3 regions of the Nitratireductor sp. CH_MIT9313-5 genome follow, and region 3 is predicted to be linked to each of the others. Evidence: predicted binding sites of a transcription regulator. Region 3 holds the regulator's gene; each other region holds the start of a gene.
The links. The regulator LexA, encoded in region 3, represses DNA repair genes until DNA is damaged. The targets are predictions, from matches to a motif close to TGTTCNNNNTGTGTTCNG.
Positions count from the first base shown of each region.

Region 1: the regulator LexA is predicted to act here: its motif matches at 1,671-1,688, upstream of WA367_RS10945 (ATP-dependent helicase).
Region 2: the regulator LexA is predicted to act here: its motif matches at 4,871-4,888, upstream of WA367_RS15635 (PA0069 family radical SAM protein).

Region 1 covers NZ_JAYMER010000014.1:706,963-714,219, forward strand. The annotation lists gene WA367_RS10930 (chloride channel protein) at 1-594, shown strand, start outside; gene WA367_RS10935 (hypothetical protein) at 749-940, shown strand; gene WA367_RS10940 (GNAT family N-acetyltransferase) at 992-1,417, opposite strand; gene WA367_RS10945 (ATP-dependent helicase) at 1,727-4,216, shown strand; gene WA367_RS10950 (hypothetical protein) at 4,240-4,719, opposite strand; gene WA367_RS10955 (DapH/DapD/GlmU-related protein) at 5,211-5,837, opposite strand; gene WA367_RS10960 (hypothetical protein) at 5,948-6,106, shown strand; gene WA367_RS10965 (SCO family protein) at 6,137-6,715, shown strand; gene WA367_RS10970 (50S ribosomal protein L11 methyltransferase) at 6,725-7,257, shown strand, end outside.
Region 2 covers NZ_JAYMER010000022.1:47,020-54,276, forward strand. The annotation lists gene WA367_RS15610 (F0F1 ATP synthase subunit A) at 1-673, shown strand, start outside; gene WA367_RS15615 (F0F1 ATP synthase subunit C) at 740-964, shown strand; gene WA367_RS15620 (F0F1 ATP synthase subunit B) at 1,143-1,721, shown strand; gene WA367_RS15625 (F0F1 ATP synthase subunit B) at 1,731-2,210, shown strand; gene WA367_RS15630 (ribonuclease HII) at 2,835-3,503, opposite strand; gene WA367_RS15635 (PA0069 family radical SAM protein) at 3,642-4,796, opposite strand; gene moaB (molybdenum cofactor biosynthesis protein B) at 4,914-5,453, opposite strand; gene WA367_RS15645 (4-(cytidine 5'-diphospho)-2-C-methyl-D-erythritol kinase) at 5,446-6,330, opposite strand; gene WA367_RS15650 (hypothetical protein) at 6,334-6,519, opposite strand; gene WA367_RS15655 (S49 family peptidase) at 6,577-7,257, opposite strand, start outside.
Region 3 covers NZ_JAYMER010000014.1:407,619-414,875, reverse strand. The annotation lists gene gltA (citrate synthase) at 45-1,334, opposite strand; gene gltX (glutamate--tRNA ligase) at 1,498-2,919, opposite strand; gene WA367_RS09470 (ComEC/Rec2 family competence protein) at 3,033-5,384, shown strand; gene lexA (transcriptional repressor LexA) at 5,414-6,136, opposite strand; gene WA367_RS09460 (molybdopterin molybdotransferase MoeA) at 6,220-7,257, opposite strand, start outside.

The DNA of each region.
Region 1 (7,257 bases), 300 kb from region 3:
ATCTTCTCGCCTGCCCTTTATCTGGGTGCCCTCACCGGCGGTTCCTTCGGCATCATCGCCGCGTCTGCCTTTCCCGAACTTGCATCCAGCGAAGGTCTTTACGCCATCCTCGGCATGGGTGCGGTCGCCGGTGCAGTGCTCGGGGCGCCCATTTCGACCACGGTGATCGTCTTCGAGCTGACCGGCGGCTATACGCTTTCGATCGCCCTCCTTCTCTGCGTCGCCGTCGCACATGGCATCACGCAGGCCATCCACGGCCATTCCTGGTTCCACTGGCAGCTGGAGACGCGCGGCCTCTTCCTGCAGCAGGGACCACATCGCGCCCTGGGGCAAAACAAACGCGTCATGGATTTCATGGATCCCCTGCCCGATGAGGCAGAGCCTGAGACCTATGATCCGGAGAAATCACCCAGCCTGAAGCCGACAGATACTCTCGAAGCAGCCCTGCGTGCCTTCGACAAGGGCGGCCACAGCCGCCTGCCAGTCATCGACCCGCGCGACGAGACACGCATCATCGCCTGGGCGACGCATATCCATGCCCTGCGCGCTTACAATCGCGCACTGGTGCAGGCTAGCGAAGAAGAACATCGTTAAGGTAACGCCACTCTTTACCTGCCATTAACCATGAAATCCTTTGCACAGCTTTGCCTTGCCAAAAGCTTGATGGTTAACGGTGCGCGGGATGATCCTCTTGTTTGCGGTTAATGATTCGTATCCGGTGCAAAATCTGCACCGGCAGGAGGCTTTCGTGAGGATCGATGTGAAGGAGATGTCCGAGCGGCTGGCTTACGATCCGGCTTTCTCGAGCTACGACTTCTGGCGCGCCTGCAAGCGCCTCGATGACGAGCTTTACCAGCTGAGCCGCTCCAATGCGCCGATCCCGATAGACCTGATTTTCGGCCGCGCGATCATCCAGCGCGCAGCGCAACTGCGCCAATGAAACTGGCGGGGCGATAAACCGCCCCGCCTTCGCTTGGAAACAACGCGGCAACTAGCCGCGATAGGTCATCCGCATGATCGGGAACCCGGATGGCTCATCAATGGCTTCTTCCTTGAAGACGAACCCATAGCGGTCATAGAACCGGCGGCCGATCGGGTTATCGCGGAAGACTTCCACCTCAAGCGGTCCCTTTTCCGCGTAAGCCCAGTCAACCAGAGCACGTCCGTACCCTTTGCCAATTGCATCGGGGTCAACGAAGAGCCCGCCAATGGTATTGCCAATCAGCGCGATGAACCCCTGGATGGTGCCGTTCTGCTCAAGGATCATCGTTTCTGCTTGAGGCAGATATACCTCGCGGATGAGCTTCTGTGCCTCATCCTGAAAGCTCTTGGACAGAAACGGGTGAGCAAGGTCGCTCGCTGAACGCCAGATGGCAATCAGCCGGTCAGCATCCTGCTGACGGTATTTTCTTATCATTTGGAAATATCCCACATGTCACTCCACCCGAGGTGGAATGAGAAACTTTCATTGGTTTCTGCAGCTCAATCAGCAGAGACTTCTGCTGGCTTCGAGCCGGTGAAGGCCTGTGAAAAGCCCTCTATCATTAGCGGGACATCAAAACTCCTGTGTAGAGAATGCTTCCATTACACGCACCGCGCGAATTGGTCAATATCAGCATGTATGCGCTGCCTCGAAACTCCTACCTGCCCTTTAATCCCGCCACCTGAACCGGTACAAAAGGAAAACGTTTGCCCTTGGGGCCTCGAATCACCATATGCGGAGCCTATGTCCGGTTCACCTGATGATATCCCCTTCTTCGACGAAGAAGATGCAGCACCCGCACCTGGTCCACGCGCCGGCGGCATTGCCGCGCGCGCCATGGCCGCACGCGCCGCTCCACGCCAGGCTTATCTTGAAGGCCTGAACCCTGAGCAAGCTCAGGCTGTGGAAACGACAGAGGGTCCTGTCCTTGTGCTGGCTGGTGCAGGTACGGGCAAGACGCGCGTTCTGACCACACGCATTGCGCACATCCTGGCGACCGGAAAGGCTTATCCCTCGCAGATCCTGGCAGTGACCTTCACCAACAAGGCCGCGCGCGAAATGAAGACGCGTATCGGCGTCTTTGTCGGCGAAGCGATCGAGGGCATGCCATGGCTTGGCACCTTCCACTCGATTGGCGTGAAGCTCCTGCGCCGTCATGCCGAACTCGTCGGCCTGAAATCCTCTTTCACCATCCTTGATACGGACGATCAGATCCGCCTGCTCAAGCAGCTCATTCAGGCCGAGGGGCTGGATGACAAGCGTTGGCCGGCACGTCAGTTCGCCCAGATGATCGACGGCTGGAAGAACAAGGGACTCACGCCCAAGGAAATTCCTGAAGGCGATGCGCGCGCTTTCGCCAATGGCAAGGGCCGCGAGCTTTATGCGGCCTATCAGAACCGACTCCTCACACTCAATGCAGTGGATTTTGGAGACCTGCTCCTGCACCCGATCCGCATTTTCCGCGAATATCCGGATGTGCTGAAGGAGTACCACAAGCGCTTCCGCTACATCCTCGTTGACGAGTATCAGGACACCAATACCGCCCAATATATGTGGCTGCGCCTGCTTGCCCAGCGTCTGGGTCAATCGGTCAACGTCTGCTGTGTGGGTGATGATGACCAGTCGATTTATGGCTGGCGCGGCGCTGAGGTCGATAACATCCTGCGCTTCGAGAAGGACTTCCCCGGCGCAACCGTGATCCGCCTGGAGCGCAACTACCGCTCGACGTCTCACATTCTCGGCGCTGCCTCGCACCTGATTGCCCATAATGAGGGCCGGCTGGGAAAAACGCTTTTCACCGAACAGGCAGACCCCGACGAGCCAAAGGTGCAAGTCCATGCATCGTGGGACTCCGAAGAGGAAGCGCGCGCAATCGGCGAGGAAATCGAGGCGCTGCAAAGCAAGAAGCATGCGCTGAACGACATGGCGATCCTCGTGCGCGCCTCGTTCCAGATGCGTGAATTCGAAGACCGCTTCGTGACCCTTGGCCTCAATTACCGCGTCATCGGCGGCCCGCGCTTCTATGAGCGGCAGGAAATACGCGACGCGATGGCCTATTTCCGCGTCGTCGCACAGCCCGCAGACGACCTCGCCTTCGAGCGCATCGTGAACGTGCCGAAGCGCGGTCTTGGTGAAGCAGCCGTCCGGCAGATCCACGACGTCGCCCGCATGCGCCAGGTGCCAATGCTCCAGGCCGCGCGTGATCTCGTTGGCACCGAGGAGATGAAGCCGAAGCCGCGCGCAGCACTTCGCACCGTGGTAGAGAATTTCGAGCGCTGGCAGGACATGCTCGATCGCACCTCCCATACGGAGCTTGCTGAACTGATCCTTGAGGAATCCGGTTACACGGACATGTGGAAGAACGACCGCTCTGCGGAAGCGCCGGGCCGGCTGGAGAACCTCAAGGAACTCATTCGCTCCATGGAAGATTACGAGAGCCTTCGCGGTTTTCTGGAGCATGTGGCGCTGGTGATGGACGCCGAGCGCGACGAGGAAATGGATGCGATCAGCATCATGACACTGCACTCTGCCAAAGGCCTGGAATTCGACACGGTCTTCCTGCCCGGCTGGGAAGAAGGTCTGTTTCCGCACCAGCGTGCGCTGGATGAAGGCGGTAGAACCGGCCTGGAAGAAGAGCGTCGACTTGCCTATGTCGGCCTCACCCGCGCCAAGAAAAACCTGCATCTGTGGTTCGCCTCCAACAGGCGCATCCACGGATTATGGCAGACTACCATGCCGTCGCGTTTTCTCGACGAATTGCCCGAGGCTCATGTCGAGGTCTGCGAGGACGGAAGCGCCTATGGCGGCTATGGGCGGCCCGACGGACAGATCGGCAGGCCGAACCCTTATGGCCGCTCCCGCTTCGACGATCAGGGCAGCTTCTCCAACACCTATGCAACACCCGGCTGGCAGCGGGCGCAGAAGAACCGCAACAGCGCCACCGACCGAAACTGGGGCACCCGCTCCGGACATCAGGTCGAGCGCATCGGTTATGGTGAGGCAGATTCAGGCTATGGAGCTGGTCGAGGCTCGGTGAAGGGCCGAACCATCGAAGGAGAGCTTGTTGCCAAATCCGTCTCCGACACACCTTCGGCATTCAAGGTGGGCGACCGTGTCTTTCACCTGAAGTTCGGCAACGGAAACATCGCTGCGATCGACGGCAACAAACTGACCATCGACTTCGACAAGGCGGGCCAGAAGCGTGTGCTCGACGGCTTCGTCAGCCCGGTCTGACGCTTTGGAAAGGGCAGCGGGCGCTATTCGCCCCCCTGCTCCTTGAAGTAGACGAATTTGCCCTCGTCATTCTTCTCGCGCTGCAGAACTCCGTTCTTTGCATAGCGCGAGAGCGGGCCAGAAAAGGCATTCGACTTGTAGCGCATGCCCAGATCGGTCTCGCATTTCTTGACGATGTCACCGATTGTTCGACGCTCGTTGAAAAAATCGCCGTTCAGAAGATCATTCAAGGCTGCCACAGCACCACTCGCGCTTGGCGCGGTCTTGCGCCCGCGGCGCGGACGGCCGCGATGAAGCAACTCGCCGCGCTCGCCAATCCAGTCGACACCTTGAAAACCTGGGCCCGCACGGTAGCCAGTTGCGTTTTCCGACAGCCCGTCCACGTTCTGCTGCTTGAACAGCAGCTCAACAATGCGCAGTTGTACTGCCTCGGATTCAAATCTGTTGAGAGTCTCCGAAAGCTCGTTCAATTGCTTCTTCAACTCATCAAACTGCTTGTGCATCTGTCGCCCCCTCGCACTCCGCTTTCGCGGCGTTCGTTATATATGGCAATATATGGCTCGCAGGTGTCAACACACGCAGAAAGCGAGTAAACAACAGAAACAGTATTTCGTCGCCTCAAGAGAACATAACGTCAAAACCGAAATAGCCAGTTGAATTTCAACACCTTTTCCGAAACCGGAAGAGCACGCGATATGTCACGGCGACGTAAACGTTAACGTAACTGGTACACCAGCCACAGCCCACTTGGTCCAGCTATTCAGTGATACGCGGCACGTCTGAAGACACTGAACCACTAGATGATGATGAAGAAGAAGCTGGCACCTGAATACACCCTCAGGTAGAATTTTGGCTTCACATTTCATTTACGATATGCATCATAGTCTGTGCACGCTTCAGCAAGATCATCGGGCTGAACTCCTGCCTCCAGGAAAAACCCTTCCGTCTCGTTCCAGGCGGAAGGGATTCCCCTGAGAGTGCACGCAAACCGAACTCAGGCGTTCTCCCACTTTTTCAGAAACGCTCCGATTTCCAGATTCTGCATGTCGGGAATGGCCTCGAACAATTTATCGTCGCTCCAGTTCCACCACGCCACATCGCGTAGACGCGCGGCGATTTCGGACGGAAAACGGTCGCGTATCTTCTTGGCAGGAACGCCGGCAACCACGCTATAGGCGTCCACATCCTTGGTGACGACAGCGTTTGCGCCAATCACGGCCCCATCTGCGATACTCACACCGGGCATGATGACCGCGCCGTGGCCGATCCAAACATCATGACCAATAGTGACCGGGCGAGCGCGTCGCCTCTCCCGAAAAGCACCATCGACACCGAGATAGCGGAAATACTCGTTTGGCCGGTAGGTGATCTTGTGGGTTGTGACCCGCTCCATCGGATGCTCGAGAGCGTTCAGCCGCGCATTGGCAGCAATTGAGCAAAAACGCCCAATGGTGGTGTAGATCGCTTCCGCGTGCCGCTCGAAATAGGAAAAATCCCCCAACTGGACCTCGCGCAGCACTACGCGCTCGCCCACCGCACTGTAGCGGCCAAGCTTGCAACCCTTCAGACTGGCTGTCCCGTGTATCCGCGGCTGCGGATCGGTAAAGCGCAAATCTTCCATACAGCCAGCCCTCTCTCAATGGCGCTCGTTGACACTGTTGTGATTGCAGAAGCTTGCGCCGCGACACAATGCTTCTTTGCATAATTGTCGGCGAAGGCTAGTCTCGCTTCATGAACCCGCAAGGCTCGCGCTCCTCGTCATATCTCCTGTTTGCCGTTGCACTGGCCAGTGTTGCCGTGCTCGGAGGAAGCGGCCTTGCGCTTTGGCAGAACCAGGGAACCTCCCTCTTTCTCACGCTGTCGCAGAACGGACTTCCCTTCTGCTTCTGACCTGAAGATTTTAATTTCGGAACCTCTCCTATGATGCGCGCGATCCTTATTGCCATTATCGTGGTCATGGCTGCCGCCGTCGGCTACATGACCTATCAGTGGTACAGAAGCGAACCGGAGGTCGTCGCCTTCGGTACACCTTTCGAACTGGTGAACCAGGATGGCGAGCCCGTCACCGAAAAGGCCTTCGAAGGCAACCCGACCGCACTCTTTTTCGGCTTCACGCACTGCCCTGATGTCTGCCCCACCACGCTCTTCGAGATGCAGAGCTGGCTCGAGCAGCTGGGCGCGGAAGCAGAGGACCTCGACGTTTACTTCGTGACCGTTGATCCCGAGCGCGACACGCCGGAGATCCTCAAGGCTTATGTTGGCAACTTCTCCGATCGCATCCAGGCAATCACGGGTGAACCGGAAAAGGTCGCCGAAATGGTGAAGGGTTTCCGCATTTTCAGCCGGAAGGTCGAGCTTGAGGACGGCGATTACACCATGGATCACACCGCCTCCGTAATGCTTCTCGACCGGAAGGGTGATTTCTTCGGCACCATCGCTTATGAGGAGAACCCGGAAACGGCGATCGCGAAGCTGCGCCGCCTCATAAACGAAGGCTGATAACACGACATGCCGCAGACACGCCTGCACCTGCGCGGTCCCAAGCAGGACCTCGAACAGATCTATGCGCTTCTCGACCAGGGGCTGGAGGAGGAAGGTCTTCCCCTTGCCATCATGGAGATCAGTGAAGACGAGGATATCTGGGAAGTTTCGGTATATGCAGATGGCGATGCGGATGGCGCGGAGGGAAAAATGCGCGCCCTGCTGCATTCACTAGGCGAGATCCCCGCGATCAGCCGCGAGGAACTGCCCGACATAGATTGGGTCTCGCATTCACTGGAAGGTCTTCACGCGGTTCGCGCCGGCCGCTTTTTCGTACATGGCGCCCATGATCGCGACGAGAAGCGCCCCGGCGAAATTGGGGTCCATATAGAGGCGGGCCAGGCGTTTGGTACGGGCCACCACGGCACAACGTCGGGCTGTCTGGAAACCATCGAACAGGTAATGCGCCGGGAGAACCCACGCAACGCGCTGGATCTGGGAACGGGAAGCGCGGTTCTCGCCATAGCCATGGCGAAACTCAGCCACATTCCTGTTCTGGC
Region 2 (7,257 bases), on a different contig from region 3:
CAACTCGGCCGCCTTCATGGTGGCAACGGTCGCCGCAGCAGGCGCTTTCCTCTACCTAACCACGTCGAGCCGTGGTCTCGTGCCGGGGCGTCTCCAGTCCATCTCGGAGATGGCATACGAGTTCATCGCCTCGATGCTGCGTGATTCTGCCGGCTCGAAAGGCATGCACTTCTTCCCGCTGGTCTTCTCGCTCTTCATGTTCGTGCTGGTGGCCAACCTGCTCGGTATGGTGCCCTACTTCTTTACCGTGACCAGCCACATCATCGTCACCTTCGCACTGGCCATGCTGGTGATCGGGACGGTGATCATCTACGGTTTTGCCAAGCACGGCCTTGGCTTCCTCAAGCTTTTCGTGCCTTCGGGCGTGCCCGCAGCCGTTTTGCCGCTGGTCGTTCTCATCGAGGTGGTGTCCTTCCTGTCGCGTCCGGTGAGCCTCTCGGTTCGTCTGTTCGCCAACATGCTGGCAGGCCACATCACGCTGAAGGTTTTTGCTGGCTTCGTCGCATCCATGGGTGCGCTTGGTGCAGCCGGTGCTGCTGGCGCGGTTCTTCCGCTTGCCATGGTCATCGCGCTCACCGGTCTCGAATTTCTGGTGGCCTTTCTGCAGGCCTATGTCTTCGCCATCCTGACCTGCATGTATCTCAATGATGCAGTCCATCCGGGCGGCCACTAGGAAAAAGTCATCGGCGCTCGCGCCGCATGTTCAATCACAGGCAATCTGATCCATAAGGAGTTCAAAATGGAAGTAGAAGCAGCAAAGGCAATCGGCGCCGGTATCGCTTGTTTCGGCATGGCTGGTGCAGCCCTCGGCCTCGGCAACATCTTCGGTTCCTACCTGTCGGGCGCTCTGCGCAACCCGTCGGCAGCTGACGGCCAGTTCGGCCGCCTCGTCTTCGGCTTCGCCGTGACGGAAGCTCTGGGCATCTTCTCGCTGCTCATCGCTCTGCTCCTGCTCTTCACCTAATAGAGCTCGAGACTAGCCAGGCCGGCTTCAGGCCGGTCACGTGCTGCAAGGGCAGGGACAAGATGCTCCTGCCCGATGCACGAAAGGCTTATGCAGATCAGTGGCGCCGCATTAGGCGGTGCCGGCCTGCCTTAGCCTTTATGAGAGTTGATTAGGGGCAGCGCCCGAGAGGAAGGCCATGTTCGTGGCATCGGCATATGCACAGTCGGCCGACGCGGTCGACGAAACACATTCAGAGACCGGCGTTGCTGGCGAAGCTGGCCATGAGGCTGGTTTTCCGCCCTTCGACGCGGCAACCTTTCCATCCCAGCTGCTATGGCTGGCGATCACCTTCGGGCTTTTCTACCTTTTCCTGAAAAAGGTCGTCCTGCCACGCATCGGCAGCATTCTGGAAGTGCGGCGCGACCGCATCGCCCAGGATCTCGATCAGGCAGCACGGATGAAGGAAGAGGCTGACGCAGCAGTTGCGGCCTACGAGCAGGAACTGGCCGAAGCACGCAAGCGTGCCGGCGCCATCGCTCAGGAGGCGCGTGACGGGGCCAAAGCCGATGCGGAGGCCGAGCGCCGCCAGGTTGAGAAGAACCTGGAGGAGAAGCTTGCCGCTGCTGAAAGCCGCATCGCAGAGATCAAGAAGACCGCTCTTGGTGACGTCAGCACCATCGCTGCCGAGACTGCCGAAACCATCGTCGCCGAGCTCGTTGGCACGAAGGTGGACAAGGCAACGCTCGACAGCGCCGTGAAGCGCGCAGAAGGCTAGGAGAGGACCATGGACGCCACATTCTGGGCCCTAGTCGGCCTCGTCATCTTCCTCGCGATCATGGCCTATCTCAAGGTGCCGGGCATGATCAACGGCTCCCTGGACAAGCGTGCGGACCGCATCCGCAACGAGATCGAGGAAGCACGCCGTCTGCGCGAAGAGGCACAGCAGCTTCTGGCCGAATACCAACGCAAGCGTCAGGAAGCCGAGCAGGAGGCGCAGGACATGGTGTCCGCCGCCAAGCGCGAAGCCAAGCAGATTGTTGCCGAGGCCAAGGAAAAGACCGAGGAATATGTTGCGCGCCGCACTGCACTGGCAGAGCAGAAGATCGCTCAGGCCGAACGCGATGCCGTGAACGAGGTTCGCTCGCTCGCCGTCGACGTCGCTGTCGCTGCAGCTGGCAACATCCTCGCCGACAAGGTCGACGGTGCCAAAAGCGCCGAACTTTTCAAGGACGCGCTGGGTCAGGTTAAAACCAAGCTCAATTAGACGCGCCTCGCACATCAATCAAAACCGCCGCAAGCACCGCTTCCGGCGGTTTTTTTATGCCTACCGCACACGACCATGGCGGAGAAGCCTGCGCCAGGCACACCCCCTCTGCCTTGCCAGGCATCTCCCCCACAAGGGGGAGGTCCGTTGCGGTAATTGCAGTTCCTTTTATCGAGATGCAGTTGTGAAATAACGGCTAGCCAATCTCCCACCCGTGGGGGAGATGTCCGGCAGGATGGAGGGGCGGCGGTGCGAAAGGGTGAAAACATATGCGCATCACAAACAGGGACAAATCCAACTCCGTCATCCTCGGCCTCGTGCCGAGGATCTGCCGCGTTCAAACGACCCTATGCCGAACAAGATGAGCGATCAGCAGATCCAATGGACAAGCCATAGGATGACGAGCCTGGAGCGCCGCCTTTATTCTCTCGTCATCCCGGAAGCGGCAGGCCAACCGGGAGCCAATGGAAGATCATCGTGGAGAAAAGTCCGGCCCTCGGCGTGCCCGTCCACCGCCGCTCCCGCCTTTTGCGATGTGGGACCATGCCCCCCATTAGGTCCCGGCTCTCGCACTGCTCGGCCGGGTGGACGGGTTGGCAGTGCCAAAGACCCACCCCGGCGTAGTCAGCTGGCCAGTAGATCCAGCGATTTCAGCGGAGCGAAGCTCATGCGGTGGATGCGTTGAACGGGGCCGTGTTGTGTGATGGCGTCGCGGTGGCGTTTGGTGGCATAGCCTGCATGGCTGTCGAAACCATAATGGGGCTGGCAGTGGCCGGTGCGGGTCATCATGCGGTCGCGCGTGACCTTGGCGATGATCGAGGCTGCCGCGATAGACTGGGAGCGTTGGTCGCCCTTCACCACGGCCTTGCAAGGGCAATTGAGGCCGGGCGGGATGTCGCGACCGTCTGCAAGTGCAAAGCGGGCAGGTGTACACAGGCCATGAAGCGCCCTTCTCATCGCTTCAAGCGAGGCCAGGCGGATGTCGGAAGCGTCAATGCTTGCCGCACAGACCGAGGCCACGGAGACCGAAATCGCAGCACCCAGAATGTCCAGAAACAGGGCTTCGCGTGCTTCTGCGGTAAGACGCTTTGAATCATCAAGTCCCTCGGGCAGCCGATTTGCATCGAGGATGACTGCCGCGGCAACCACAGGACCGGCCAGCGGTCCGCGACCGGCTTCGTCCAATCCGGCAACAGGTGCCGTCCCATCGCGCATGATGCCATGCTCAAGGCTGTAGTCCGGCCGGATCGGCAGGTCAAAAAGGAGCGGAGAATCGGAACGCGAGCGAGACATGGTGCGGCGAAACTCGCATCGCTTCCGATTCTCCGCAAGCCCTTCCGGTGGAGTTGTGGGGCATCCGGAAAGGCTCCGTCGGCCCGGGGATGGCAACGACGGGAAGAGGGGGAGGCAGGTATGCTGCCTCGCCAGATTCTACAGAAGGGTGAGCTGCTCTCCTTCACCCGCTGGCGCCTTGAAAAGATCGCTGCGCAGCTTCAGCTTTTCCTGGTTGAGGCCGAGACGCTTTGCCGCCATCTCGAAGCGGCGACCGATCTGCCAGGCATAGGGGCCGGTGCCCTTCATGCGCTTGCCCCATTCCGCGTCATAGTCCTTGCCACCTCGCATGGAGCGCACGAGTGACATGACATGGCGGAAGCGGTCAGGATAATGGCGCAGGAGCCAATCCTTGAAGATCGGGCTGACTTCCAGCGGAAGACGCAGAATGATGTAACCGGCTTCACGCGCACCCGCCGCATGGGCCGATTCCAGGATGCGCTCGACCTCGCTGTCGGTGAGCCCCGGGATAACGGGACCGATCATGACCGACACGGGAATGCCTGCGTCACTCAAGGCGCGGATGGTCTCGAGCCTGCGGGTTGGCGTGGCAGCGCGCGGCTCCATCGTACGGGAGAGCCGCCGGTCGAGCGTCGTCACCGAAAGCGCCACCTTGGCCAAGCCCCTCTCAGCCATACGTGAGAGGATATCGATATCCCGCGTCACCAGTGCAGACTTGGTGACGATGCCCACGGGATGCTGATGCGCTTCAAGCACCTCCAGCACCTCGCGCATGATGCGGTATTTCTTCTCGATGGGCTGATAGGGGTCGGTATTGGTGCCAATCGCGATCGTCCGCGGCTCATAACCCTTCTTGCCAAGCTCTCGCTCCAGAAGCCGGGCGGCATCAGGCTTGGCGAAGAGACGCGCCTCGAAATCTAGCCCGGCAGACAGCCCCATATAGGAGTGGGTGGGTCGTGCGAAACAATAGACACAGCCATGCTCACAGCCCCGATAGGGGTTGATGGACCGGTCGAAGGAAATGTCAGGCGAATTGTTCTTGGTGATGATGCTGCGCGGACGCTCGGTCTGAACCTCCGTCTTGAATGGCGGCAGCTCTTCCAGCGATTCCCAGCCATCATCGAAGACATGGCGCGTCAGCGGCTCGAAGCGCCCCGTGGGATTGATCCCCGCAGAGCGGCCCCGCCTGCGCCCTTCGTGAACGCGAATGCCAGAACCTTCGACGATAGCGTTGGCCGCCATGACGCCTCCATTGCCTGAAGCAGCAATGTCAGCGCGTGCGATCTGTTCCACCATGAGAGCCTCCACCGGAATTGCGGGCCAAGCGCCCCATCCGCCTTGCATGAATCTATTCCTATTTCAGAATAGAGAACAAAGCAAGAACAAAAATGTTCCGGTATCGGGTAAGCGTCAATCGGACTTGCGGCGCAGATGTTCGTCGAGACGCGGCATGATCTCTACGAAGTTGCAGGGCTTGTGGCGAATGTCGAACTGGTCCTTCAGCACCAGATCCCAAGCATCACGGCAAGCGCCGGGTGAGCCGGGGAGGCAGAAAACGAAGGTGCCCCCGATCAGGCCCGCCGTAGCGCGCGACTGGATCGTTGAGGTGCCGATCTTCTCGAACGAGACGCGGTGGAAGACATGGGAGAAGCCGTCCATGCGCTTGTCGAAGAGAGGCTCGACAGCCTCCGGCGTGACGTCCCGGCCGGTAAACCCCGTTCCGCCCGTCGTCAGCACGACATCCACCGCGTCGCACTTGGACCAGTCCGCGACAATTGCACGGATGGCTTCGATGTTGTCCTTCGTGATCCTCCGGTCGGCCACCTGATGGCCCGCATCTCGAATGCGCCTTTCCAAGGTGTCGCCGGAGCGGTCGTCAGACAGGCTGCGCGTGTCCGAAACGGTCAGGATGGCAAAGCGCACCGGCACGAAGTCAGGTGTATCAGACATGGTCGAAAGCTTCCGTTTCGTGCAGCAGGGAAGTGGCGACGACAAACCAGTCGGGATGGCTTGCCGAGATTTCCTCACGCGCCCGTTCGGCAGCCTCTTGCGAAGAAAACAGCCCGAAACAGGTCGCGCCCGAGCCGGTCATCCGCACCAGCTCCGCCCCCGTTGCTAAGAGTGCCGAAAGGCAGTGCGAAATCTCCGGCTGAATGCGCGTGGCTGGCTCCTGCAGATCATTGCGCGTCCGATGGAGCCAATCGAATAGAGCAGGAGCGGTGTCGAGCGCTGTCAGGGGCGGGAGAGGCGGATTTTCCTTGCGCTCGAGCTTGCGGAAGATCTCCGGCGTGCTAACCGGCACTCCGGGATTGACCAGCAGCACGGATAACTCTGCGACTGCGCTTAAAGGCGTGATGTCTTCACCGATGCCACGGGCGATCAGCGGCGTCTCGCTGAGGCACATGGGAACATCGGCCCCGAGCTTGAGCGCTATCCGTGCCAGCCGATCCTGCTTCAGCCCCAGCTTCCACAGCGCGTTCAACAGAATAAGCGTTGAAGCCGCGTCAGACGACCCGCCTCCCATGCCGGAAGCGGCGGGAAGTTTCTTCTCAAGCTTGATGGCAACAGGTTCAACATGCCCCGTCTCCTCACGCAGAAGATCGCGAGCGCGAAGCACAAGGTTCTCCGCCCCCACCGGCAGTCCGAGGGCCTGCGGGCCAGTGATCGTGAATTCGTCCTCGCTTGAAGGTGAAACCGTGAGCCGGTCACCGAATTGCGTGAAGACCACGAGGCTTTCGAGCAGGTGATAACCGTCCGGCCTTTGACCGGTCACATGCAGGCACAGATTGATCTTGGCGGGTGCAACCCGGCTGAGGCTGTGTGCCAATGCTCAGTCCCTGGCCACGCGATATTCGCCGGTCTCAGGGTCTTTCACCAGGGTGCCCATGCTGCCGGTTGCCGCTTCCTTGCGCGCGCGTTTGGCGCGGCTGGTCACCCGCTCGGCCTCGCGCACGAATGCGCGGTAGCCCAGATAGGCGGCCAAGCCTACAGCGCCGAAAAAGAACAATTGTGGCATGCGCACATCCTCCAGCTAACGCCGCGCAAAGACGAGACCGTCCGGTCTTATTCTATCTCACAAGCCGAAGCGTTGCCAAAGGGCCTGTTCCTCCGCGCTGTCCATCATGCCGGATGCGAAGGAAGCGCCAATGGCGCCCATGTCGGGTGAGGAAATGAGGCCGAGGCGGCGGCCAAACAGACCACGCGACTGGCTGATGAGCTTCAGCTTGGTCTTCGTGCCATAGCGCTCTTTCAGGAAGCCGCGCATGTCGCCGATGCCGTCGATCAGGCCGAGCTCCTGCGCCCGCCGACCGGTCCAGAAAAGTCCTGTGAAAAGATCATCATTATCGGCAAGCTTTGCGCCGCGGCGCTGCTTCACCATGTCGATGAAGATCTCGTGGATCTCCAGTTGAAGCGCCTTCAGCCGCTCCACATCCTCCGGCTTTTCCGGCTGGAACGGGTCAAGCACGGCCTTGTTCTGCCCCGCGGTGTGTACGCGCCGCTCCACCCCGATCTTCTTGAGAAGCTCGGGAAAACCGAAGCCCGCGGAAACCACACCGATCGAACCGACGATTGAGGAGGGGTCCGCAATGATCTCATCCCCTGCCAGTGCGATCATGTAGCCGCCGGAAGCCGCAACATCTTCAACGAAGACATATACGTGCTTCTTCTTCTCTTCGGCCAGATCACGGATGCGCTGGAAGATCAGGCGCGACTGAACGGGCGAGCCACCGGGCGAATTGATGGAGATGGCGAT
Region 3 (7,257 bases):
CCCCGCCCGAGGGCGAGGCTCTGTCTCATTGTCTTGAGTGGCGATCAGCGCTTTGCAATCGGCACGTAGTCGCGCTGTGTGGAGCCGGTGTAGAGCTGGCGCGGGCGGCCGATCTTCTGGTTCGGGTCCTCGATCATCTCTTTCCACTGGGCGATCCAGCCGACGGTGCGGGCAAGGGCGAACAATACCGTGAACATGGTGGTCGGGAAGCCAAGTGCCTTGAGCGTGATGCCAGAATAGAAGTCGATATTCGGATAGAGCTTCTTCTCGATGAAATATTCATCGGTCAGGGCAATGCGCTCCAGCTCCATCGCAATATCGAGTTGCGGGTCGTCCTTGATGCCAAGCTCGCTGAGAACCTCGTGACAGGTCTTCTGCATGATCTTGGCGCGCGGATCGTAGTTCTTGTAGACGCGGTGACCGAAGCCCATGAGGCGGAACGGGTCGTTCTTGTCTTTCGCACGCTCGATATATTCAGGAATGCGGTCAACCGTGCCGATTTCCGACAGCATGTTCAGTGCGGCTTCATTGGCACCACCATGGGCAGGGCCCCAGAGGCAGGCAATACCGGCTGCGATACATGCAAAGGGATTGGCACCCGAGGAGCCAGCCAGGCGTACCGTGGAGGTAGATGCATTCTGCTCGTGATCAGCATGCAGGATGAAGATCCGCTCCATGGCGCGTGCCAGGACCGGGTTCACCTTGTATTCTTCGCACGGGACCGAGAAGCACATATGGAGGAAGTTGGCCGCGTATCCGAGATCGTTCTTCGGGTAAACGAAAGGCTGTCCCACATGATATTTATACGCCATTGCCGCAATGGTCGGCATCTTGGCGATCATGCGCAGGCTGGCAACCATGCGCTGATGCGGGTCGGAGATATCGGTGGAGTCGTGATAGAAGGCAGACATCGCGCCCACGACACCGCACATCACCGCCATAGGGTGGGCGTCCCGGCGGAAGCCGGTGAAGAAACGGTTCATCTGCTCATGCACCATGGTGTGGTGCGTCACGCGGTAGTCGAAGTCTTCCTTCTGAGCCTTGGTCGGAAGTTCACCGTAGAGAAGCAGATAGCAGGTTTCCAGAAAGTCGCCATGCTCGGCCAACTGCTCGATCGGATAGCCGCGATGCAGCAGAATGCCCTCGTCACCGTCGATATAGGTGATCTTCGATTCGCAGCTTGCGGTAGAGGTGAAGCCCGGGTCATAGGTGAACATGCCGGTGTTCTTGTACAGAGCACCGATATTGATGACGTCCGGTCCGAGCGTACCATTCAGTACCGGAAATTCCTTGCTGTCGCCACCAAGCTCCAGTTTCGCACTCGATTCTGACATCGCAACACCTCTTCCATATGTGAAACTTGGGGGCGCGGGATAATGCTCCGCGCAGGAGACGCGGCCCGCCACAGGTGGCACTTAGCTATCGCATTTGTCTGCCCATGCCAAGCGCACCACACCCCCAATGTTGCAGTGCACCGGCGATGTGCAGACCAAAGTATTATGCCACCTGATCTTTTATCCGGGCGAGCGATTCCTCCCGTCCAAGCACGACCAGCACATCAAAGATGCCCGGCGAAGTGGTGCGACCCGTCAGAGCAGCGCGCAGCGGCTGGGCAACCTTGCCAAGCTTTACCTCCGCCCTTTCGGCACATGCGCGCACTGCCGCTTCCGTGGAATCCAGCGTCCATTCGTCCAGAGCGGAGAGGTCGGAGTGGAGGCTGGCGAGGATCGCGCGTGCATCATCGGTCAAAAGGCTGGTGGCCTTCTCCTCGAACGGCAATGGGCGCTTGGCGAAAATAAATCCAGCGCCATCAAGGAGTTCGACGAGCGTCTTTGCGCGTTCTTTCAAACCGGGAATGGCCTGTCGGATCTGTTCGCGTTGTTGATCCGTCAGGTTCTGTACGATCAGCGGACCGCCTTCCAGATAGGGCATCTGCTTCATGAACAGCTCAAAAAGATCGTCGTCAGAGCTGTTGCGCATATGGATGCCGTTGATGGCCTCGAGCTTCTTGAAGTCGAAGCGCGCTGCGCCCTTGTTCACATCCTCGATCTCAAACCATTCGACCATCTGCTTGATGGACATCACTTCGTCATCGCCATGGCTCCAGCCAAGGCGGGCGAGGTAATTGCACAGTGCCTCGGGCAGATAGCCCATGGAGCGATAGGCTTCCACGCCCAGCGCGCCGTGGCGTTTGGACAGCTTCGCACCGTCAGCACCGTGAATCAGCGGAATATGCGCCATCACCGGCACATCCCAGCCCATGGCCTTGTAAATCAGGGTCTGGCGCGCGGCATTGGTAAGGTGGTCGTCACCGCGGATGATGTGGGTTACGCCCATGTCGTGATCATCCACGACGACTGCGTGCATGTAGGTTGGCGAGCCGTCGGAGCGCAGAATGATGAAATCGTCGAGATCCTTGTTTGGAAAGCGCACCTCGCCTTGAACCTTGTCATGAATGACGGTCTCGCCATCCTTTGGCGCCTTGATGCGAATGACAGGCTTTACGCCTTCAGGCGCTTCGGAGGGATCACGATCACGCCAGGTGCCGTCGTAGCGCGGCGGGCGGCCTTCAGCGCGCGCCTTTTCGCGCATGGCCTCCAGCTCTTCCTGGGAGGCATAGCAATAATATGCTTCGCCTCGTTCCACCATTTCCAAGGCCACTTCACGATGGCGATCGGCCCGCGAGTGCTGAGAAACCGGCTCGCCGTCCCAGTCGAGGCCGAGCCAGGACATTCCCTCGATAATGGCCCTGGTTGCTTCGTCGGTGGAACGCTTGCGATCGGTATCCTCGATACGCAGCAGCATCTTGCCGCCTGTGTGACGCGCATAAAGCCAGTTGAACAATGCTGTCCGGGCGCCGCCAATATGCAGGAAGCCGGTGGGTGAGGGGGCGAAGCGGGTTACGACAGGTTTTGACATGACATCCTGTTTGGGCTGTGGGCGATCCTGACCGCCCATCCGTCGGGTGGAAATTGCGTGCGCCTCATGTAGCATAGGCGAGAGCGCACGCAAGCGCCGGGGGCTTATGGGAAATGCAAGGTGACGGGGCGGCCACCAGCATGGATGAGCGCGAGCGGTTCGGGCAGGGTTTCGGCCAGGTCGGTTCGCCCGTGGCGGAGCCTGTCCGGGATATTGCAGAAGCTGGTGGTGCGACGCTGCCTTCGGCGCAGCCACGGTCGCGTAAATCCCTGACTCAGTCGTTGAGTGGAAATGTGCTGAGCGACCTGCACGTGGAAGCTGCCCGAGGCACACCGTTCCTGTTTCTGCCTGTCTTGCTGGCCATTGGCGCAGCGGTCTATTTCGCCTTGCCGGAAGAACCAGCAGGCGCAGCCATCGTGGCAACTGTCACGGTGCTCCTTGCGGGCCTTTTTCTGGCGCGAGGTAGACCGGTGGTCTCCCTCGGACTTGCGGCGTTACTGGTTTTCTCAATGGGGCTGGCCGCAGCCAAGCTGGAGACCTGGCGGCGATCAACACCGATGCTTGGTTCGCCCATTGCCACAACGCTGACGGGGCAGGTGTTGACACTTGAGCACATGGCAAACGGACGCATCCGGCTTACGCTGGATGTGATCGGGACAGAGCGGCCGCAACTGAGATATGCACCTGACCGTGTCCGGGTCAGCGCCCGCAATGTGCCGGATGCGCTGGCGCCGGGCGACGTTGTCAGCGGGCTGGTGCGGCTGATGCCGCCTTCCGGGCCGGTGCGCCCTGGTGCCTATGACTTTGCCTTTACGAGCTTTTTCCAGGAGCGGGGTGCAGTTGGCTTCTTTCTGCGCAATCCCGTGCGCGTTCAAAAAGCCGAAGAGAGTGTTCTATTGCGTGCGCAAAGCCTGGTCCAAAGGCTGCGCCGGGCGCTCGCTGAGCGAATTTCGCGCCATGTGGATGGGCAGGCTGGGCAAGTGGCGGTCGCGATGATCACCGGTTTCCGTGCGGGCATACCCGAAGAAACGAATGAGTGGCTACGGCGCGCAGGGCTGGCGCATATTCTGGCAATTTCAGGCCTGCACATGGCATTGGCCGCCGGATGCGTCATGCTTGGCGTGCGCTGGGGCTTCGCGCTCTTTCCTCAGAGCGCCTCGCGCCTGCCGGTGAAGAAATATGCCGCAGGCGCAGCTTTGCTTCTGGCCACGCTTTATCTGCTGATCTCCGGAGGAGCCGTCGCCGCGCAACGCAGCTATATCATGCTCGCCGTCATGCTGGCAGCGCTTCTGTTTGATCGCGCGGCGATAACAATGCGTAATCTCGCCATTGCCGCCCTCATCATCATTGCCGCATCACCCCATGTGGTGGTCGGGCCCAGTTTTCAGATGTCCTTTGCGGCGACTGCGGCACTGATTGCCGCGTATGGATGGTGGACGGAACGCCGCCGCAGGGCCTCGCACCGGCCGCATCGGGAGCGAGGGCTGGCCGCTCGCGTGGCAATGGCGGTACTACTGTTCTTCGCCGGGCTTTGCGCGACCAGCATTATTGCCGGCCTGGCAACCAGCCTGTTCGGAGCGTGGCATTTTCAGCGCGTCAGTCCTTATGCTTTGCCTGCAAATCTGGCGGCCATGCCCCTGGTCTCGCTTGTTGCCATGCCATCTGCGGTAATCGCAATGATCATGATGCCATTTGGGCTGGATGGACCATTCTGGCTCCTGATGGGCAAGGCGATAGAGGGGATTACGCTGATCGCCGAAACGGTTTCAGATCGCAGTCCCATTGATGCGATCGGTCTGATGCCGCGGGGCGCATTCCTGCTGCTCGTCAGCGGGTTTACATTGCTGGTCATTTTCACGACGCGGTTGAGAATTCTGTCGCTCCCGTTCCTGCTTGCCGGACTGGCCGTCTGGTCCCAGCGCGACCTTCCAGATGTCCTTGTGAGCGATGATGCGCGGCTCGTCGGTGTCCGCGTGGCAAACGGGGCACTGGCGGTCAACAGAGACCGGCCCAACGGCTTCACCATGGGTGATTGGAAACATGCGCTGAATGTCGATCAGGTGATCAAGCCGCAGGGTGTGGATGAGGGGCAGGCCACACCAGACAACGCCTTTTCATGCGCCGACACGGTCTGCTCGCTGGAGCATCCCCATGGTGGAGCAATCGTGCATCTGAAGGACCCGGCAGACACTAGAGCCTATTGCTCGAAAGCTGCGGTGATCGTGGTCGACGATGCCACAATCTCCTCTCCATGCGGCAGGCACGTGTTGCTGCTGACCAAGAAGGATCTCGCACAAAATGGTGCTGCGGCAATCTATCTGTCGACCAGACCGGACAGGATAACCCGACTTGTACATGCCGTGGCCAGGCCCTATCGGCCCTGGCATGAACACCGACAATATTCTCGCGCTGCAAGGGCCTGCCGCCCTACCGGAGGGATTAACCCTCCTGCGGGCGCGCTATGAATTCAGCAGCGACCCGAGGGCTCACAAGGTCAGTAGCGGCGGATCAAACCGACCAGCTTGCCTTGAACCTTCACGCGGTCGGGGCCGAAAATGCGCGTCTCATAGGCAGGATTGGCTGCCTCAAGCGCAATGGATGCGCCCTTGCGCCTGAGCCTCTTGAGTGTGGCTTCCTCATCGTCAACCAGCGCAACAACGATCTCACCGGGATTGGCCGAACTGGAATGTTTGATGATGACAGTATCACCATCGAAGATCCCAGCCTCGATCATCGAGTCGCCTTTTACTTCCAGAGCGTAGTGCTCCCCACCTGAAAGCATATCCGGCGGTACCGTGATGCTGTGGGTCTGGTGCTGGATGGCATCGATGGGCACACCGGCTGCGATACGCCCCATGACCGGGACGCTGTAGGCGCCACCGTCTTCAGCCGGTGCAGGCGCGGGAGCGGCGGGACGGGCAGGTTCGGGCGTTTTGCCGAGGCTACCCTCGATCACGCTTGGCTGAAACTTGCGTGCAGTGCCGCCAAGACCTGGTGCGATCGAATCAGGCAGGCGCAACACTTCCAGCGCACGAGCCCGGTTGGGAAGCCTGCGGATGAAGCCCCTTTCCTCGAGCGCGGTAATCAAACGATGAATGCCCGACTTGGAAGCCAGGTCGAGCGCCTCCTTCATCTCGTCAAACGAAGGCGGGATGCCCGTCTCCTTCAGACGCTCGTGGATGAAGAGCAGCAGCTCGTGCTGTTTGCGTGTCAGCATTGCCGACTCCCGGAATCAGTCATAAACAAAACCAGAACATAATGTATCTGTTCCAGTTGTGTTCCGCAACGGCAATTTTGGCGTCAGTCTCGCAGCATCAGGATCCGGCATCTGTCGCCGGCGGCCGCGGCGGGTGCGTGGGGTTCCCTGATGAGGAGGCAGTTTGCGGCAGCATAAGCCGTCAGGTGCGACGAATCCTGGTGAGCAAACGGTGTTGCTAGAAGCCCCTCAGGGCCTTGTACCGCGACTGCACGCACATAGTCCTGACGTTCATCATTGGCCGACATGGCAGTGGCGAGCCTGGCGCGGCGGATATCGGGACGGAAGATAGCGCCGGAGAGCCGGGCCAGGAGCGGTCGCAGAAAGAGTTCGGCGCAGACAAGACTGGAAACAGGGTTGCCGGGCAGGCCCAGCACCCGCTGGTTGCCCAATCTTCCGGAGATCAATGGCTTGCCCGGGCGCATGGCAACTTTCCAGAACGAAAGCTGCATTCCCGCGTCAGCCAGTGCGCTGCGCACGAGGTCGTGTTTTCCAACCGATGCGCCGCCGAGCGTGACCAGAACATCCGCTCCTTGACCGGAGGCTTGCTGCAATGCCGCAGAAATCAACGCTGCGTCGTCGGGTATGATGCCCAGATCAAGCACTTCAGCACCTTCCTGTTCGGCTATGGCTGCGATGCCGAATGTGTTGGATGCGATGATCTGATTTTCTCCGATCTCGTCGCCGGGAGGGACAAGCTCGTTACCGGTGGCAAGTACCGCCAGAAGCGGTTTCCTGTGCACGCATAGGCTCGGATGTCCGCCAGAGGCGGCAAGTGCCAGAGCTGCGGGATCGAGTTTGCGCCCCGGTTCAAGCAGGGTGTCGCCTTCACGAAAATCGAGGCCTGCCAGCCGGATATTTCGTCCAACCTCGACGGGACACGTCGCACGGATTGTTGCCTGACCGGTCTGTTCGGTGTTCTCCTGTATCAGGACAGCGTCAGCACCTTTCGGCACAGGTGCCCCGGTGAAAATCCGTACCGATTCCCCATGCTTGAGCGTGCCTTCGAACCGTGTGCCAGCCGCAGCCTCTGCGACCACGCGCAGGTTGTTCTGGGGTTTGCGGGTGTCGTCCGCACGTAC